One region of the Paenibacillus sp. VTT E-133280 genome, then DNA from elsewhere that is predicted to be linked to it. Evidence: riboswitches for the same ligand, from Rfam matches in the RefSeq annotation. Region 1 holds a riboswitch; each other region holds the start of a gene.
The links. Region 1 has a riboswitch for cyclic di-AMP ahead of CA600_RS25625 (hypothetical protein). Riboswitches for the same ligand answer to the same signal wherever they lie in the genome.
Positions count from the first base shown of each region.

Region 2: another riboswitch for cyclic di-AMP. It lies ahead of CA600_RS04520 (APC family permease); the one in region 1 lies ahead of CA600_RS25625 (hypothetical protein).
Region 3: another riboswitch for cyclic di-AMP. It lies ahead of CA600_RS23390 (C40 family peptidase); the one in region 1 lies ahead of CA600_RS25625 (hypothetical protein).
Region 4: another riboswitch for cyclic di-AMP. It lies ahead of CA600_RS18880 (3D domain-containing protein); the one in region 1 lies ahead of CA600_RS25625 (hypothetical protein).

Region 1 is NZ_NFUX01000076.1:23,855-28,770, reverse strand. It holds gene kdpB (potassium-transporting ATPase subunit KdpB) at 1-166, opposite strand, end outside; gene kdpA (potassium-transporting ATPase subunit KdpA) at 183-1,859, opposite strand; gene kdpF (K(+)-transporting ATPase subunit F) at 1,872-1,949, opposite strand; gene CA600_RS25625 (hypothetical protein) at 2,076-2,492, opposite strand; cyclic di-AMP (ydaO/yuaA leader) riboswitch at 2,683-2,872, opposite strand; cyclic di-AMP (ydaO/yuaA leader) riboswitch at 3,295-3,460, shown strand; gene CA600_RS25620 (hypothetical protein) at 4,034-4,543, shown strand; gene CA600_RS25615 (hypothetical protein) at 4,583-4,916, shown strand, end outside.
Region 2 is NZ_NFUX01000006.1:86,232-91,147, reverse strand. It holds gene CA600_RS04530 (DsbA family protein) at 1-451, shown strand, start outside; gene CA600_RS04525 (disulfide oxidoreductase) at 448-912, shown strand; cyclic di-AMP (ydaO/yuaA leader) riboswitch at 1,109-1,264, shown strand; gene CA600_RS04520 (APC family permease) at 1,388-3,205, shown strand; gene CA600_RS04515 (ABC transporter substrate-binding protein) at 3,408-4,415, shown strand; gene CA600_RS04510 (FecCD family ABC transporter permease) at 4,634-4,916, shown strand, end outside.
Region 3 is NZ_NFUX01000063.1:22,104-27,019, forward strand. It holds gene CA600_RS23380 (M1 family metallopeptidase) at 51-2,057, shown strand; gene CA600_RS23385 (hypothetical protein) at 2,069-2,899, shown strand; cyclic di-AMP (ydaO/yuaA leader) riboswitch at 3,113-3,250, shown strand; gene CA600_RS23390 (C40 family peptidase) at 3,304-3,732, shown strand; cyclic di-AMP (ydaO/yuaA leader) riboswitch at 4,092-4,233, shown strand; gene CA600_RS23395 (C40 family peptidase) at 4,239-4,730, shown strand.
Region 4 is NZ_NFUX01000044.1:46,585-51,500, reverse strand. It holds gene CA600_RS18890 (HD domain-containing protein) at 59-1,342, shown strand; gene CA600_RS18885 (TatD family hydrolase) at 1,385-2,155, shown strand; cyclic di-AMP (ydaO/yuaA leader) riboswitch at 2,353-2,582, shown strand; gene CA600_RS18880 (3D domain-containing protein) at 2,864-4,027, shown strand; gene rnmV (ribonuclease M5) at 4,203-4,754, shown strand; gene rsmA (16S rRNA (adenine(1518)-N(6)/adenine(1519)-N(6))-dimethyltransferase RsmA) at 4,751-4,916, shown strand, end outside.

The sequences.
Region 1 (4,916 bases):
ATCCAGGAGCCAGCACCATGAGGAGGACAATGATCGTACCGACCTCTACCACGAACATGACTGGATTTTTGATTAGCGTTACTGGGTTAAGCTTTATAAAACTATCCTTTACAGCGCTAAGGAGTATGGGTCCCGTCAGCAGTTTTTTTCTTTTTACAGTACTCATCTTATTCTCCCTCTTCCTACCGTAAGGTTAGATATTCTGCAATGGGACCGAGTACAATGACCGGCAGGAACGTCAACGCACCAATAATCACTACGGTACCAATCAGAATTCCCGTAAACAGTCCATTGTCTGTGCGGAACGTGCCAATCGTCTCAGGAACCGGCTTCTTCTTAAGCAGAGAACCTGCTACCGCCAGCATTGCGATAATAGAGACATAACGACCTAGCAGCATGACAATCCCGGTTGTAACATTCCAAAAGGTCGTGTTGTCCGCAAGTCCCTCAAAGCCTGAACCATTGTTCGCGGCAGAAGAGACATATTCATATAACACTTGACTGAGCCCATGGAATCCAGTGTTCGTAATCGCTCCTTGCCCCAAATCGGTCAGGAATGCAGCTGCGGTTGGCACAAGGATAATGAATGGATGAACAAGGATCGCAATGGCAATCAGCTTCATCTCCTTGGCCTCTATCTTCCGTCCGAGAAACTCCGGTGTTCTACCAACCATCAATCCACATAGGAAGACTCCCATGATGGCATACATCAGCATATTAATTAGTCCGACACCTTTCCCACCGAAAACATTGTTGAGCATCATCAGTGCAAGAGGCGTAATGCCTCCCAGTGGCGTCAGCGTATCATGCATATTGTTAACACTACCTGTTGTAGCTGCGGTTGTTACTGAAGTAAACAAGGAAGACTGCGGTATGCCAAAGCGTACCTCTTTCCCTTCCATACTACCTTGTGAAGATTCAATTCCCAGTGCATTGATCGCAGGGTTGCCCTTTGATTCTGCATAAAAGTTCAGGCTTAATAGCAGTACGAACAAGGTCATCATCGCAGTAAAAATCACCCAGCCCTGACGTTTGTTCTTCGCAAACAATCCGTACATATAAGGTAGCGAAGCCGGCAGCATCCACATGGAGAGAATCTCCAGAACATTCGTAAGTGGATTAGGGTTCTCAAAAGGATGTGAGGAATTAGCCCCGAAGAAGCCGCCCCCATTCGTGCCCAAATGTTTGATCGATTCCAAAGAAGCGACTGGCCCGATAGCAATTTGTTGGGTTTGCCCTTCCAGAGTAGTGACCTCAAGCGAAGGCTTTAGCGTTTGCGGCACATGCAAGCCTACCAGCACCAATGAAACTAACAAAGCTAGTGGAATGAACACACGAATATGTGCTTTGACGAAATCCTCGAAGAAGTTCCCGACTGATTTCTGGCCTGTGATCCCTCTGACAAAAGCAACCGCAACAGAAAATCCGCTCGCTGCAGAAGTGAACATCATCATCGTGATGACAGCCATTTGTGAAAAATACGAAAGCCCCGTCTCCCCGCTATAATGCTGCAGGTTCGTATTGGTCATAAAGCTGATCACCGTATTGAATGAAAGCGTCTGTTCCATATCTGCAATTCCATTCGGATTTAGCGGCAGTCCCCGCTGTAATCTAAGAAAAATATAACTGAAAGTTACCAGTACGATATTCGTTAAAACAAAGGTGAGCGCATATTTCTTCCAGGACATTCCGTCCTTTTTTTTCAGGCCGATCAGCTTAAAAATCCCTTTTTCTATACCTCCAAACCAGCGATCCGTACGGTTCGGTTCATTAGAAAATACATAATATAAATACGTGCCCATCGGCTTAACCAGCAAGATGAGAATTACGATTACAAGAGCGATTTGCAAAATGCCCATGAATGCCCCTCCTTAAAATTTCTCCGGATGAATCAATGCGTAAACCAGATATACAAACAGTAATAGGGTAACAGCGATTACTAGAATCACAGCTTATCCCTCCCTGTATCCTCAACTACACCTGCGCACCAGCGCATAAATCCATAAAACAACCCGTAAATCACAGCTAGCGTAGCCACCATATACAGATCCATCATATTTCCCGCACTCCTTCTTTTATCCTTGATGAGGTGATCTGTCGACCAGAAAATCAGCATCACCACTGTGGGAATAGATTACATAACTTGCGCCAAGTCTTTTATAGACCAATCTAGGATTTATTGAGCTTGTGATTACAAAAATCGGCTGTGTCGTCCAAGTCCGGCACATCTGAATATAGCGGCAGCATAACGTAAAGCTGCTCTCGAACAGATATACCCGGCCTACCGGGAACGGCGGGCGAAACCAAGTATTCTGATGGCGGGTATCTACTAGAACAACTTGCTCAATCCCCATCTCTTCAAGTAGGGACTTCTCAGGCAAGTTGTTGGTCAATCCGGCCATCTTAATGCCTCTGAATTTTAGAAGCTTAATAAAATGTTCTCCTGCCTTCGTTGGCGCACATACCAGTACATATTCATTCTGATCTGTCATCTCTTATTCTCCTCAAATGCTTTGCTTGTAAGATCAGAGCTTGATCACCCTGGTCTTGAAAGAAAAGCTACCGCTAATGATGAATATAACGACCTCTTCGTGAGGTTTTCCATAAATGCTTTGCTTAAAAAAGCACAGCAAAAAGCCACAAAGGATTCTCCTCTGTGGCTCGCTAGCGGTCACATTGCACTCATCCTCTCTCCATACGCTTACGAGGTTAGCTGTCGGATTCGGACGGTGAGAGTCGCCCTACCTGTATAGATGCGAGCACACTCGCATCCTCTACAGGATTCACCCCATAACCGGCTTCCGACTCTCACATCGTCTGCCGATTGTTGGTTCCCCCGCTTTCCTTAACGGAAATTAAGCGGATCAAATATTCGATTGTTGTGTTGAAACAGGAGTAATCATACCCTTATGCAGGAAGTATTGTAAAACCTGATTGATGCCAAAATAATGCAAATTAAAAACTATTTTCGTATTGGATAGCGCTTACTTGATATCCAATCTCTCTATATCTCTTGTTTACTCGAATTTGAATCGATTAGCGAAATACGGGCATACCACGTGATTTTATTCACCACAATTGGAGGAATCCCCAAAAATCGCCTTTATAGGAAAGGAAACAAGAAAGCGAGATTAAGCGAGGAAGAAGCCCGATAACGCGCAATAAATACCTATTTGGATCCTTTTTTCGTCGTAGTCGGCAGGATATGGATAAAATTGCGCTCAAAAGAACACTTTCTGTTTTTACAGAAACACCTTGAAAAGAGTATGATTCGGGTTGAATCTATTTCACGAAATACATTCAACGCTGAGTTCCTGCTTTTGCAGGGAACGGGGGAACCATCAGGCCACATGGCCTACTTGGGGTGAATCCGAAGGAGACTGTTCAAGTCTCACATAGGTAGGGCGACTCTCACCGTCCGAATCCGGCAGCTAACCTCGTAAGCGTAAAGAGAGAGACCCTTGATCCGCCACGCTTTGGCACAGGTGTGTATATACCTGTATTCCAAAACCGCAGCAGAGGTCCTCCTCTTGCTGCGGTTTTTGCGTTACCTGATTCTATAGGGTAATAGCATGCTGGACGGGGTGAAAGGAATGAAACACTATTATTGGGGAACTCAGTAAGGGCTACTTGAGCCAAAAAGTCTAAATTATGTTTACTTTGGAGTTCACTTCGCCATTTCAACAGCCTATCTACCTGTGAATACTGTTTGGATCGAACGATTATATACGAAATATATAAAAACATCCGAGAAAAGCAACAGCTGAGGATTGGTCAGCACACCAACGTTTTCCGTGTCTCACCGCTTTTAAGGAACCGTGAAAAGATGTTGAAGTCGGTTGGTACGCAATGAGATCCCGCAACAACCTTCCCTTACATTTATCCGTTATACGCAAACAGAGATTCTTACTATGGCTGGAGCATGCCGCAGTCTGTGAGTATGAAGCTGAAATGCTCGCCTGTATAGAGAAGGCTAACGTAATTCACCATGTAGATCTAAAGCTTTTGGAAACCTAAGGAGGAGAAAACCGTCATGGACCAGCGAAGACTATCTCGCATAGAAGTATTTGTCTTTGATTCACCTGAGCCTATTCACTATGGAATGGAGGCTCATCAAGGCAGCCGGTATGGCATCCTGAAACTTACCTGTAAAGGAGGTAGCAGCTGGGGGGCATGTCTTATCTCTGCCAATACCCAAACCTTCGACCTTATTAAATGGAGTTCTTTTCTCAGAATGATATACCATTGCCGGCTTGAGGAAGCGATAGATAAAGTACGTACCCATGGTTCAGAGTGGGATCAGACTCAGTTTGAGCTAGTGCAAGGTGCTTTACAGGATTTAAAAGCCAAGCTGCAGGGTAAATCCTTGGCAGGGCACATTGAGCAAGGTCGTCTGTACAGAGCTGTTGCTGGTGGGAGAGATTCCAGAGGAGGGCGGCTATATTATAAACCATCCAGTGTTGCGCTTCAAAAACATAGTTATCCAGAACCTGATACCGCCGAGCTTATCAACAAATCCATTTCTTACTTTTCTATATTATAGGTTCATCCCATAACCCATTCTGAAAGGATCGTGTTTATCATGCCTGACCCCTTACCTGCTGAATCACCCCGTAGAGCTATATTTGCAGAGTGTGTTCAAAAGTGTACGAATGATATCTATGCGCTCAGTTCTATGTTGTTACAACAATCAGCAGAAGCCGAGAAGGTTACTATCCGTACTTTTAAAGAGCTTCATAAACTATTCCGTCAAAAAAGCTTCGACAGCCAGCTATTCTCTATCGAAGCTTACCGCTCTTGTATCCGACAATGCGCTGATTATTACACGCGCCGGTCTCTCCTATCTGCCAAGGCATTGCCTTGGGAGGAACAGCTTGTAAAAACGATGTGGTATGGCCTAAAGCTATCTTTACCTC
Region 2 (4,916 bases), on a different contig from region 1:
TTCAGTTAAACCGAAAATTGTTCAAGATTTTGTCAACGAGGGAAAAGCAGCGCTCTACTTTGTAAATATGGCTTTCGTTGGTCCAGACTCTGAAACGGCCTCACTTGCTGCATTATCTGTTTATCATCAGAATAATGATGAGTTCTGGAAGTTCTATGATGCTGTATATGCTCAGCAAGGTGATGAAAGTGAAGAATGGGCGACTGAAGATTTCTTAGTAAGCCTTGCGGAGAAAGAGAAGTTAGCTATCGATTACGAACTGCTTCGTAAAGATATTAAGGATCGTACGTATGCAGATGAGCTGAATAAGGGTATGCAGTTAGCTAGTGAAGCTGGGGTGACGACTACACCATCCCTTTACATCAATGGAGTAATGATTGCGGATCCTTTTAACGTTGAAGCGATTTCAACTGAAATTAACGACGCCGCAAAAGCTGTGGAGGCAAAGTGACAAAGTTCCTATCTTTTTGCAAGCGTAACTGCCTGTATCTGGCCTGGTTCGTCTCTTTAGTTGCTGTAGCTGGTAGCTTGTATTTGAGCGAAGTATTGAAATATGAACCTTGTAAGCTTTGCTGGTTCCAGCGAATTTTTATGTATCCTCAGTTATTCCTCTTGGGAATTGCGACGTTTCGAGGAGATAAAAGGATTATCCCATATGTACTTCCATTAAGCTTGATTGGTGGCAGTATCTCGATTTATCATTATGCGGAGCAGAAGATTCCTGCGTTAAGTAAAGTGCTTCCTTGTACAATTGGTGTTCCTTGTAATAAGGATTACTTGAACTATTTCGGATTCATTACGATTCCTTTTCTTGCTTTAATCGCGTTTGCTTTAATAAGTATTTTACTTTGGTACGGACGCAAGGAAGAAGAAGTGATGGAATTAGAAACAGAAGAAAGTTTAGGATTTTGATTTTTCAACTTTGAAGGAACGAAAAAATGTGAAAAGTGACTAAAAACACGACCCAGAGGGATAATTGAAGAGAATGAAAGAGAGCATCCAATTAGACGCTGTATTTGCGCTTTTTGGATGTTTTTTCATTCTTTTTTCATTTTTTTCAACGCTTTACTGCATACACTTTGTAGACTAATATTAGACCTTGTGAGAAGTTGAATATGCGCTGAATTTTCTTAGGAAAAACGGGGGAACCAAACTTGGCATTTATGCCAATGGGGTGAATCGGAAGGGTCGATTAGACTTAACCGTAGGGCTAAACCACAGCCCGAATCCGCCAGCTAACCTCGTAAGCAAGGTGGGATAATGACCATGCATAGCATGCGGATCATTTCCGTATGCTATTTTTTGTGTCTGCATTTATGAAATCCACCAATGAAAACAGCGCGCGGAAATTCCGTTTCAGCTCCCAAAGAAAGGAACTGTATCCACCATGGTAAGCAAGGTAAAACGACTATTGATCGGGCGTCCGATGAAGTCGAACGAACTCGATCATGAAAAGTTATCCAAGGTTAAAGCACTGGCTGTCCTGTCTTCTGATGCGCTCTCGTCTGTAGCCTACGGAACGGAACAAATTCTGATTGTACTGGTGGCTGCGGGGTTTACTGCCATCTGGTATTCCTTGCCAATTGCATTAGCCGTATTGGGCCTGCTGGCCATCCTGATTTTATCCTATCGGCAGACGATTTACGCTTATCCTCAGGGAGGCGGAGCTTACATCGTTGCCAAGAGTAATCTTGGTGTTCCGACAGGGCTCTTAGCAGGAGGGTCTTTGTTAGTGGATTACATCCTGACCGTAGCTGTTAGTGCCTCGGCAGGGACAGATGCGATCACATCAGCGTTTCCAATTCTTCATAATCACACGGTTCTTATTGCAGTATCCGTAATTATTCTTCTAACATTGATTAATCTTCGCGGAGTTACAGAATCGGCTTCATTTATCGCAATCCCAGTGTATTTGTTTGTGGTGTCGATTGTAGTCTTGATTATCTCCGGTGTTATTAAATATGCAGCAGGTGGCGTACATGCGAATGTCCCTGAAATAGGCAGCGCCGTCTCCAATGTTAGTTTGTTTCTACTATTAAAAGCCTTCAGTTCTGGCTGTTCGGCACTTACGGGTGTAGAGGCTGTATCTAATGCCATTCCAAACTTTAAAGCACCGGCTGAAAAGAATGCAGCCAAGACCTTAATGGTCATGGGGGTTATACTTGGATTTATGTTTACAGGTATCACATTACTGGCCTATTGGTACGGTATAGTGCCTGATGAAAAGGCAACGGTTGTTTCTCAGATCGCTGAATCGACCTTTGGTCGCGGAACTTTATACTTTTTCATTCAAGGGATTACAGCAGTCATTTTATTCTTAGCAGCTAATACAGCTTACTCAGCGTTCCCGCTGCTCGCCTTTATGTTTGCAAAAGATAAATATATGCCACATGCTTTTATGGTTCGTGGTGACCGTCTAGGTTTCTCAAATGGTATTATTTTTCTAGGTGTTCTGTCTGCTGTACTTGTAGCTGCATTTCACGGAAATACAGAAAGCTTGATTCCTCTTTATGCGGTAGGTGTCTTCATTCCGTTCACATTGTCCCAGCTTGGAATGATGGTTCATTGGTTTAAAACCAAACCAGCGGGATGGAAAAAAAGATTTGTTGTAAATACCATCGGTATGCTGACTACATTGACAATTACGCTTATTTTTATCATTACTAAGTTCTCAAGCGTATGGATGGCGTTCATTTTCTTACCTGCTGTAATGTTTGTGTTCCACCGCATTCACAAGCACTATTTGAACACTGCAGATCAGCTTCGTATATGTCCGGCTACGGATAAACCTTTAATTAAAGGAAGTACGGTTGTTGTCCCTGTTGCTGGTGTAACACGTGCTGTACTGCATTCCATCAGCTATGCCAAGTCTCTAACAGATAATGTTGTAGCCGTGTATGTTGGCTTTGATGAAGAGGACATTCAAAAGATGGAGCAACGGTGGGAGGAATGGAATCCGGGTGTACGCCTGATTGTACTTCGTTCCAGATATCGCAGTATTATTCGTCCGTTAGTGAAATTTATTGATACCGTGGAGTGGAAGACCGCAGCGACGGATCATATTACGATTCTGATTCCGCAGTTTATTACTAAGCATTGGTGGCAAGCTGTACTTCATAATCAGACCAGCTTTTTAATCCGTTCGTATCTAATGAATTCAAAAGATGTTGTAGTTGCGACTGTCCCCTATCATTTGAATAAATAATGGATTATTAAGGAGAGGCTATATCCGGAACGTTCGGAATATAGTCTCTTTTGTATTTTTCTTGAAGGAAAATGCTGCAAATCAACAAAATTTTAAATTTATAGGTTGACACAGAGAATGAGAATCAATATCATTTAAAAGTGAGACAGAGGTAAACAACACCTTTGAATATCAAAGCAGGTATATATTAGGAGGGTATTTAATGTTTTCGTTAAACAGAAAAAGATTTGGAAGCATGAAATTGACGATGATCGGACTAATAGTGATGACGCTATTCCTATCCGCTTGCGGTAATAATAATGCTGAAAGTTCATCCAATGCAGGAACGGAGCCTACAACAGCGCCTACTGCAGAAGCTACAGAAGCACCGGCAGCACCAAAAACGTTAACGGATGCGATGGGGCATGAAGTAACGATCCCTGCTAATCCTGGGCGTGTTCTGGGTTCTTATTTGGAAGATTCTTTGGTAACGCTGGGTGTGACTCCAGTAGCCCAATGGTCTGTGCCAAATGGCGTTCAGGATTATCTGGCTGCTGAATTGAAAGATGTCCCTACCATTAGCTACGATCTTCCATTGGAGGCAGTAACCAGCTTCGCTCCGGATCTGATTCTTATCCCATCGGAGTCTTCCGTACAGAATGGTATCTACGACCAATTGAATAAGATTGCACCGACTTATGTGATCGGGGATAAGCTAAATCAAGATTGGCGTAAATCGCTACTCAAGATTGGTGAAATTCTGAACAAAACCCCTGAAGCAGAGAAAGCCATTAAAGATTATGAAGACAAAGCGGCGGCTGCGAAAGAAAAGCTTAAAGGAGCTATTGGAGAAGAGTCCGTGGCGATTTTATGGCTGGTACAAAAAAACTTCTATATTGTAGACGAAACTCGCAGCAGTGGTGCTGTATTATATACAGACCTTGGTGTAAAGCTACCTAACTTAGTAACAGAAATTCCTGTGGGTACAAGAGCTACTTGGAATCCAATTTCGCTGGAGAAGCTTTCTGAGCTGACTGCAGATCATATTATCCTTGTAAATAGTGATAAGACTGAGGGTTCGGAGATTCTGGACAGTGCCATTTGGAAAGGCATCCCGGCTGTAAAAGCTGGTAATGTGCATGAAATGAGCTCAACAAGCAGTTGGCTATACAGTGGTGCGAACGCTGGTGGCAAAATCATTGACGATGTGTTAACAAGTCTTGTGAAATAAAAGTTGTAATTCACCATGAATGAGACTGCTCATTTGGGTGGGGAAGGGCGTGCAGATCAGTATCTTAGATACAAAGATCTGCACCATTTTTTTATAAACTACGCCCATATTACGGGAAAATGGCTCCTGCAATTGTACAACATTAATTTTTTTGCGATAATGAGAATGATTGTTGTTATCATATAGACTATTGTAACTATCGATTAAGGAGACGACTCATGGTTTCACCCTCAGATTTCGCACATCGCAATAAAAATGATACACAAAAAGCTCTACATACCCGTCCGGCAGCTGCAATAGGTATTCTGATTTTTGGACTTGCTGCTATTGCCTTTGGACTGGCACTTTCAGTCTCGGTGGGTGCGGCAAATATCAAGCTAGCTACGGTATGGGAAGCAATATTTCAATTCAATCCAGATATACAGCAACATCAGGTGATTAGAGAACTAAGACTTCCACGCGTGATCGCAGGTGCTTTGGTCGGTGCTTGCTTCGCAGTAG
Region 3 (4,916 bases), on a different contig from region 1:
ATTGCAAACATATACATCCCGTAGATGCTTGTCACGGGAGGAATCACACTATGAAGTCACTGTCATTAAGGTACATCATCATCTTTGCGACCCTGGCCACCCTCGTGCTTTTAGGAGGCATATGGGTCAATTCGGGGGATAACTCTACATCTTCTGTTACTAGCTTTGTTTCAAAAGAGGCCAAGTCCTCAAGCGGCACAGCTCCTGCAGCTGCACCACAGCAGACACTGCCTGATAGCGCCCCCGTTCCAGCAGAAGAGGCATTAAGTCAACGAGTTGTCGAGTATCACATCGATGTTCAGCTTGTTCCTGATACAGAAACCTTAATTGCTTCTGAGACGGTAACCTGGACACACCCCGGTGTAAAACCGGTAAGTGATCTATATTTTCATATGTATCCTAATGCTTTTTCTTCACCAGATACTACCTTTATGAAGGAGTCCGGAGGAACGCTCCGAAGTGACACCATGCCAGAGAACGGCTTCGGAAATATGACTTTAACCGATTTGCGCACAACAGAAGGAACTTCTCTAATGCAAAGAGTGCAATTTGTACAGCCCGATGATGGTAACGTCAACGATAAGACACTCCTAAAGGTACATCTCCCACAGCCGGTTAATGGTGGAGAAAGTGTCACGCTTAAACTCCGGTACGAGGTCCAGCTCCCCAAAATATTTGCCCGTATGGGCGCATCAGGCAATTTCGTGATGGCTGGGCAATGGTTCCCTAAACTTAGTGTATACGAGCCTATGGGCACACGTGGAGTTAAGGAGGAAGGCTGGGATTTGCATCAGTATCACGGCACCTCTGAGTTTTACAGCGATTTTGGCATCTTTAATGTAACGATTGCGGTTCCTTCCGACTACACGGTAGCTGCGACCGGATTTCCTGTGAAGAGTGCCAAGCTAAAGCAAGATCAAAAAATATATCAGTTCTACGCTGACGATGTCCATGACTTTGCTTGGGCGGCATCTCCTGATTTTACAGTAGCCGAAGAAGCCTTCTCTACGCCAGAAGTGCCTGGTGTACGGATTAAGGTGTATCTCGATCCATTACACAAAGACTTAAAGGAACGATACCTTCAGGCCGCTAAGGCTGCTCTGACCTACTTCAGCAAATGGTATGGTCCTTATCCCTACTCGACGCTATCTATTGTCGTTCCGCCTAAGGAGGGCAATGGAGCTGGAGGAATGGAGTATCCAACACTCGTTACAGCGTTTGGAGCGACAGACTCTTCTCCTGACACCTCACTTGAAAGAACCGTCGTTCATGAGATTGGCCATCAATACTTCTACGGTATGGTTGCCAGCAATGAATTCGAGGAGGCTTGGTTAGACGAAAGCTTTACTTCTTATGCTGAAGACAGACTCATGGAGCAAGAATATGGCATCAAAACGAATCTCCCTCTTCAGTCCAGCCTGGTGACCAAATCAGAGCCGCTAAATTTAGAGACATGGAAATACGCCGGGGCAGAATCCTATAGCCGGAATGTGTATATTCGCGGAAAGCTAGTACTCAAGGATATTGAACGCCAAGTAGGCACTAAAGCAATGAACAGCATCATGTCCACTTACGCACGTAAATTCCGTTTCCAGCACCCCACTACATCTGATTTTCAAAAAGTCGTTGAGAAGATAACCAAAAAATCATGGCAGCCTTATTTCGAAGATTATATTTATGGTGGTGGTGCTCCTGATTTCTCAGTAGATACGATTACGATTAAAAAGAATGGCAACAGCGATGCTCAGAGCTATGAATCCATAGTAAAGATTACAAACAAAGGGAGCCATTATGTTGACGTTCCCATTAAATTCACATTCGACGATGGCTCTGCGACAGAGCGGGTCTGGAGCGGTGAAGGGGCAGAGACTACATTCCAATTGTTAAGCGATAAGCTTCTCCTCTCTGCTGAGGTTGATCCTGAGCATACCGTTCTTTTAGAAAGCAAACATCTGAACAACTTCAGACTGGCGGAAATAGAGCCCAAAACACTCTCCCGCTGGACATTAAGTGTAACTAAACTAGTTGAAACCGTGCTCGGAACTCTTGTCTGGTGAGGTGAATGATTGTGAGAACATCGATAACCCGCGGCTGGCAAAGCATGAAGGAGCAATTTTATATTCTGATTCTGCTCTTCATCTACCGACTGCTCTGGGGCTACTTTATGTACGGCTTCATCCGGTCTGCTATCGTTCCTATTCTGCTGCGCTATCCAGATAAAGACGCTGGAGGCAGCGGAATGGGCAGACTACTCTATTATGTCGAAGGACAGTTCAGCTTGAACACAGATCCTGCGATACGTACTTGGTTATGGATGTTCCTAGGACTTGTTGTCTTTCGACTTCTGCTCTCCCCCTTCATAAGGTCAGGATTACTGCATGAACTCCATCAGGAGCGAAAAGGAGAGCGTGGCCTGTTCTTTTTTCCCGGTATGAAGCTTTATGGATTTCCTGTGTTTATCTTCAGTCTAATCGAATGGGTGCTCGCACTACTTCCGTTATACTGGCTCGCTCCAAAAATGTACGGGCTATTCTTGTCCTCATTTCTGAACTACTCTTTGTTACTTCATCTAATTCCATACGTATTGGCATGGCTTATATACATCTTTATCGTACGCCTGTTCCTTCTATATATGCAGTTTGGTTATACCAGCGGCACGGGGATGTTCTCCTCCCTATTCATTTGCTTGAAGTCGCTGATTCCAGCAATAGGCATTTCAATCCTACTTGGTGCAGCAGGTCTGGTCCTTTTGCTAATATGCGGACTAACGGGTCTCTTCTGCCCTGGCCTACCGGCGCTGATTATCCGTCAAATCTCACCCCTGCCTTCTACACTCTTCAAAATGTGGGGAATCTCAGCACAATATCATCTATGGCTCAGTAAAGCATTCCCACAATAATTCAAGGTCTTACAGCACATAATATAAGAGTCCCGGTTCCTTAATCTGGAGCCGGGACTCTTTCGCGTTATAGAAAATTATGTCGATTTGCAAAATCATAAAGACTTTGTTACAATAAGTCCTGTTCCATTGGTAACAAGTTTGTAATCATTTGAAACGATTTCTACATAACTTCATGTATTTATCGTAGTTTTGTCGATAAGTCACTATCTGGTGCATAAAACGCCGAATTCCTGGCACCAGGAAGTGGGGGAACCATATTTTGGGTGAATTGATCTCGCTTTGCAGGGATCATAGGGAAACTTCTACCGAATCCTTAAGCTAACCTCACAGGCATTGGAAGGGGTACAATTTTTTTGAAGAATTTAAGAAAAGCATGCGTCGCTGCGGCGCTAGGACTTGTGATGGCGTTCTCTATTGGTGGAGGAAGTGCCTTTGCAGATTCTAAGATGGACAGTGTTATTTCAAAGACAATTGGAGTTGCCTATAAAACCGGAGGCACTAGCACTGCCGGGTTTGACTGTTCTGGATTTACTACGTATGTATTCAAGAAGGTGGGTCTTTCTTTGCCCCGTACTTCAAAAGCTCAATATAATGTTGGAACTCCTGTAGCCAAAAGCAAGTTGCGTTCAGGTGACCTAGTTTTCTTTAACACATTGGGCAACGGCGTATCCCATGTCGGCATTTATGTTGGAAACGGAAAATTCGCACAATCATCATCTTCATATGGCGTAACCATCACTTCACTTAGCCAGTCCTACTGGGCCAATCGCTACGTTGGTGCTAAAAGAGTAATGAGTACTTCCTCATATCAAGCTGTAGCCTACGATTAATACTTCGCCACAACTAAACCACACAATTACATTATATAGGACCTGGGTTTGATTATTGACTTAATCGAATCCAGGTTTTCTTTTGCCTCATTATATTCTTTACACCTCTAGAACAGACTTTAAACACTTTTATTTGATAAAAATTTCAATAAATATAAAAATTAGTTTAATATTATCGCTTACATATGCATTTTGTCTTTAAAAAAACGAATTTTTCTGCATGATTATGTTAAAAACGATTGCCAAGCGGCACTCTGTTTGTTACAATAACTGCAGTAAGATTTTAGTAACATTTTTGTAATCATTAAGTTGTTATTTACAAAGGTTTTGTCATGTATTGATTACAAGCTATTCCTAATCAACAGTATCAGCCGAGTTTCCTGACTATTAGGAAAACGGGGGAACCAACTTTGGGTGAATTGACCTCCATTTTTAGAGGGGTCATAGGGGACCTTCAACCGAACCCTTAAGCTAACCTCGTAGGCATCCGGAAGGGGTATAAACTTTTGAAGAAGAAGCTAGCAGCAGCAGTACTTAGCTTTTCCATTATTTTCACCATTGGAGCAGGAAGCGCTTTCGCGGATTCCAAAATGGATAAAGTGATCGACAAGACCATCGGAACTAAGTACGTATCCGGCGGCATCTCCACAAATGGATTTGATTGCTCCGGATTTACAATGTATGTATTTGATAAAATTGGTATTAACCTACCACACCAATCAGGTTCCCAGTTTCAAATGGGTACTGCTATCTCCCAAGATGATTTAAGATCTGGAGATCTTGTATTCTTCAATACAAGTGGCAAGGGTGTCTCCCATGTCGGTATTTATGTCGGTGAAGGCAAGTTTGCACACGCATCTTCCTCACGCGGTGTAACGATTAGCTCCCTGAGTGATAGCTACTACGTGAAACGCTACATCGGTGCTAAACGCATTATGAGCACGGATGCTTATCATTCTGTTGCTTCTGAGACAGAAGATAATGATGATGTTCAATAAGTAAATCGTACATAGGCTCTTTTCCAAGATGTTGATTCTTGGGGAAGAGCTTGTTTTTTGTCTTATTTAGTATTTACCCCTCTCAGAATTTGTAAAACAATAATCTCATAAATTTCTGAGTCGACCAAGCCTATTTTTGTATATAATTAGTATACTTTCTTATATTTTAAAGTAACCCCCGTGAAA
Region 4 (4,916 bases), on a different contig from region 1:
CTTATTATATACTTATATTGGTTAAAATCATATTAAATTTAATAAAGGAGTTGATCTCATGAAGCAGCCGCTCACAGAAGAAAAGGTTTTCAAAGATCCGGTTCACAATTATATCCACGTGCAGGATACTATTATTTGGCGACTAATAAATACAAAGGAATTTCAGCGTTTACGCCGAATACGCCAGCTGGGTACCTCGTATCTCACCTTTCATGGCGCAGAGCATAGTCGGTTTTCTCATTCTCTAGGGGTATACGAAATTACACGTAGAATTATTTCGCAATTTGAACGAAGCGGTTATAAGGATTGGATTCCTGAAGAAAGTCTGCTCACCTTGTGTGCGGCTTTGCTGCACGATCTGGGGCATGGTCCATTTTCCCATTCTATAGAAGAAGCCTTTGAAATGAATCATGAGGATTGGACTTGTCGAATTATTCTGGAGGACACAGAGATTACTGAGATCTTGCGTGATGTGGAGGAGGATTTTCCTCGTAAAGTAGCCTCAGTAATCGCTAAAACTTATGAGCATGAAATTGTTGTAAATCTGGTTTCAAGTCCGCTAGATGCTGATCGCATGGATTATTTGCTGCGTGATGCGTACTATACAGGTGTAAACTATGGAACGATCGACATTGATCGGATTTTAAGAATGCTGCGTCCTTATAATGGTCGAGTTGTTGTAAAAGAATCGGGAATGCATGCCATTGAAGATTATTTAATGTCGCGTTATCAAATGTACTGGCAAGTGTATTTTCATCCGGTGACACGTAGCTCAGAGATTATCTTGCGACAAATTTTCCGTAGAGCCAAGGAGCTTTTCCAAGAGGGGTACAATTTTAGTTTCATGATTAATCCGCTGGAGGATTTGTTCCGTGGTGAGGTGACAGTAAAGCAATATTTAATGCTGGATGAAGCACTGGTACAGACGGCTTTTATGCAGTGGACGCTTGAAAAAGATGAGCTACTAAGCGACTTGTGCACCCGTTTTATTCATCGTAAACTGTATAAATACGTTGAGATGGAGAATCTCGATACAGATATGATTACTGAAATTCGCAGCAGTTTTGCGGCAGCGGGTCTTCACCCAGAATATGATTTGGAGATTGATTTTCCGACAGATCTGCCCTATGATGTGTTCCGTCCGGGAGAAGCTTTTGACAATAAACAAATTCTGCTGCTTGATCGGCATGATCATCTGCGGGAAATTTCAGAGGTATCCGATATTGTACGTTCTATTAGCGGCATTCACCGTGGCAGATATCATCTTTATTTTCCTCAGGATAAGTTGAGAAAAGTGCTTACACGATTGCCTTCTTCTATCGCAGAGATTTTTGCAAAATAATACAAAAAAATATAGCATTTTTGACAAGGAGTGAAGGTTAAAATGTATCTGTTTGACACACATACGCATCTGGATGCGCCTCAATTCGACGAGGATCGCGAAGAAGTTATCGCTCGTGCTGTAGAAGCAGGAGTTAGCAAGATGATTAATATCGGATTTAATCGGGAGACGATTCCCTCAACGATGAAGCTGGCGGAATCTTACGATTATATTTATGCGGCAGTGGGTTGGCATCCTCAGGATGCGATTGATATGAAAGATGGAGATCTCGATTGGATCGCTTCTCTATGCAGTCATAAGAAAGTGGTGGCGATCGGTGAAATCGGACTGGATTATTACTGGGATACTTCTCCCAAGGATGTGCAGCATGAAGTTTTTCGCAAGCAAATTGGACTAGCCCGCGAACTGAATATGCCGATTTGTATTCATGATCGTGATGCCCATGAGGATGTTGTACGGATTTTACGGGAGGAAAAAGCAAATGAGGTTGGAGGCGTGATGCACTCGTTCTCTGGAAGCTGGGAAACGGCTAAGATGTGCTTGAATCTTGGTTTTCATTTATCCTTTGGAGGACCTATTACGTTCAAAAATGCAAGAGTGCCAAAAGAAGTACTTGCGCAGACCCCTCTAGACCGATTATTGATCGAAACCGATGCTCCATATTTGACTCCGCACCCCTTCCGCGGAAAGCGAAATGAGAGCGCTCATGTGAAGCTGGTAGCAGAGGCAGCAGCTGAAATTAAAGGGTTAACATGGGAAGAATTGGCTAAAATAACGTATGCGAACGCACTGGAACGATTTGGGATTGAGTGAAAACGGGAGAAAAACAGGCGAAAAATAGAGAATGGCCGATATATTAAACTTTTTTAATATAAAAACAGCTGAATATTACAATATTTTAACCATATTTTTGCTTAAACGTGGTTGAATCGTCCTTTACAACATGCATCAAAACAGGATATCATCTTTTCAGTGATGTGAGCTGTGTTACAGTGACAGCCATATATTCATGGATCGTCTCGCTGAGTCTCCGTATGGAGAACGGGGGAACCAATATTGACCTGCCGCATGCCTGTATTTAAAATACGGTTTAGACGTGCCGTAGGACAGTATTTGATTTCTTCACGTGGTCTTTGGGGTGAATTTAAGGGCAACCGCCATGAGCGGGTGACCTGAAATAGGGCGTCTCTCTTTCGTCCGAACCCGACAGCTAACCCCGTAAGCGCAAGTAAGAGAGGCAACCTCGTGCACAAGCATTCTCTATTCTGATATTGGAGAAGCCACGAAAGAGTCCTCAGTTGAACTCTTTTTAGGCTTTTTTATTTTTGAATAAATAGAATGTTACCCACATACTGTTATATAACAGGGGTGGGAGTAGCTGTGCCGAGCAGGCGATCCATGAGCAGGAGACGCTAAGTTATTACGTGCGTGTCCTGTGACAATCTCAAATAGTTTCGTCAAAGGAATTCAGTCCTCATGATATACAATTGACGACGGGGCTATGTAAGGAGGATGGAGAGAATGGGCGTATTCCAACCAGAAGTATCCCATGATTCGCAGTCATCCAGCAGGTCTTTCGCATTACGGTGGGAGCAAGTAAATACTCGCGTGCTTTTACTTGCAGGCGTGATTTCAGTCGCTATCGCGTTACTTATTCTGCTGTACGTACACGGTCAAAGTAACAAACAATTATTTTTAGTAATAGACGGGCAAACACAGACGCTTGAAACGCGGGAAGCGCTTCTTGGTGATGTGTTGGAGAAAGAGCAAATTTCGCTACAGCCGCATGATGAACTATCTTTAGGTCTGAGTGATGAAATAAAAGACGGTGACCGTGTCGTTATCAATCGTGCGCAGAAAATTAGTCTTACTGCGGATGGAGCAACAAAAACGTTATATACGACCGAGGATACAATTGGTAAAGCAATTGAGAAAATGGGCATTACCCTAGAAGGTCATGATAAGATTTTCCCTTCGTTAGACACCACCATTTCTGCAAACATGGAGGTTAAGATTGTTCGCATCAACAAACAGACCGTACAGCGAACAACTGACTTACCCTTCAGAGTCATCAAGACAGCAGACCCCTCCCTTACTGTGGGAACAGTTAGAGTGGCACAGGCAGGCAAACCAGGCGTCATGATTCAGCATATTGAAAAGATCTACCAAGACGGAGAACTGGCCTCTATGCGCATGATTGGTAAGGAAGTACAAACGGTAACGAAAGATAAGATTATTGCCGTTGGTACCAAAGCACTTCCTAAGCCGGCTGTAGCTAAGACTACAACAACTTCCAAATCAAACACCACTTCAAAAACGGCTAAAGTTAGCGCCAAGACTAATAACGTCACAAGCAAGGCTGGCGTAGACTTTGAGTACAAGAAGATGATTAAGAATGTCTCCATGACAGCTTATTCGTCAGAAGAGGCAGGTATAGGTACCAAAACGGCTTCCGGAACACGCGTAACGGAAGGTCGCACAATTGCTGTAGATCCGAATGTAATTCCTATTGGCTGGTGGGTATATATCGAGGGACTTGGATTCCGCCGAGCAGAAGATACTGGCGGTGCCATTAAGGGCAATAAAGTAGATGTCTACTACGATTCACTGAGCCATGTTCGTAATTTCGGTCGTAAATCACGAACCGTTTATGTGATTGGACCTGTGAAGCCGGAGTTAAACTAGGCTGAAGCTTTTGCAAATTATTCTTTGATAAGCTATAGTGATGATAACCGTTAAGGAACGCCAGATGATCATTTCGTTGATCGCAGAGCAACCGCTCATCACTTATACATTCTTTAACCAAAAGAAGAGGAGCGAAACCTCTTCTTTTTTGCTTTTTTTGGAAGGAGTCAGAGATATGATTAAGGAACTAATTGTCGTCGAAGGTAAGAGTGATACCGTCGCTGTTAAACGCGCTGTAGAAGCAGATACGATCGAAACAGGGGGCTCGGCTGTAGACCGGACCGTAATTGCGAAGATCGCGCTTGCTATGGAGCGTAGAGGGGTGATTATTCTTACGGACCCGGATCACGCCGGTGAACGAATCCGCAAGATTGTGTCTGCAAAGGTGCCGGGCTGCAAGCATGCCTTCATTCCGGAGAAGGACGCAACCCGCAAAGGAGATATCGGTGTGGAGAACGCTTCTCCAGAGGCGATTCGTCATGCGCTGCGGAATGTACATACCTCTTTTGAAGGAGCACCTGCTTTAATCGGACTTGATGATCTAATGGCCGCTGGAATGCTTGTACACCCTCGGGCAGCTGAAAGACGTATGGCACTTGGTAATTTGCTTGGAATCGGATATTGTAATGGCAAGCAGCTGTACAAGCGGCTGGCGATGTTTGGAATTACGCGGGAGGAATTTGCCGGAGCTCTCGCCCAAATTGATCAGGGGGGCATTACTTCATGAGTGGTAGAGAGGAAATTTCAACTCCAAAACGGACGAAAGAAATTATTCAACGTTATGGATTCAAGTTCAAGAAGAGCTTAGGACAGAATTTTTTGATTGATCAAAATATATTGGACAAGATTGTAGACGCTGCCGGGCTAGATAGCGGCTCTGGGGCATTGG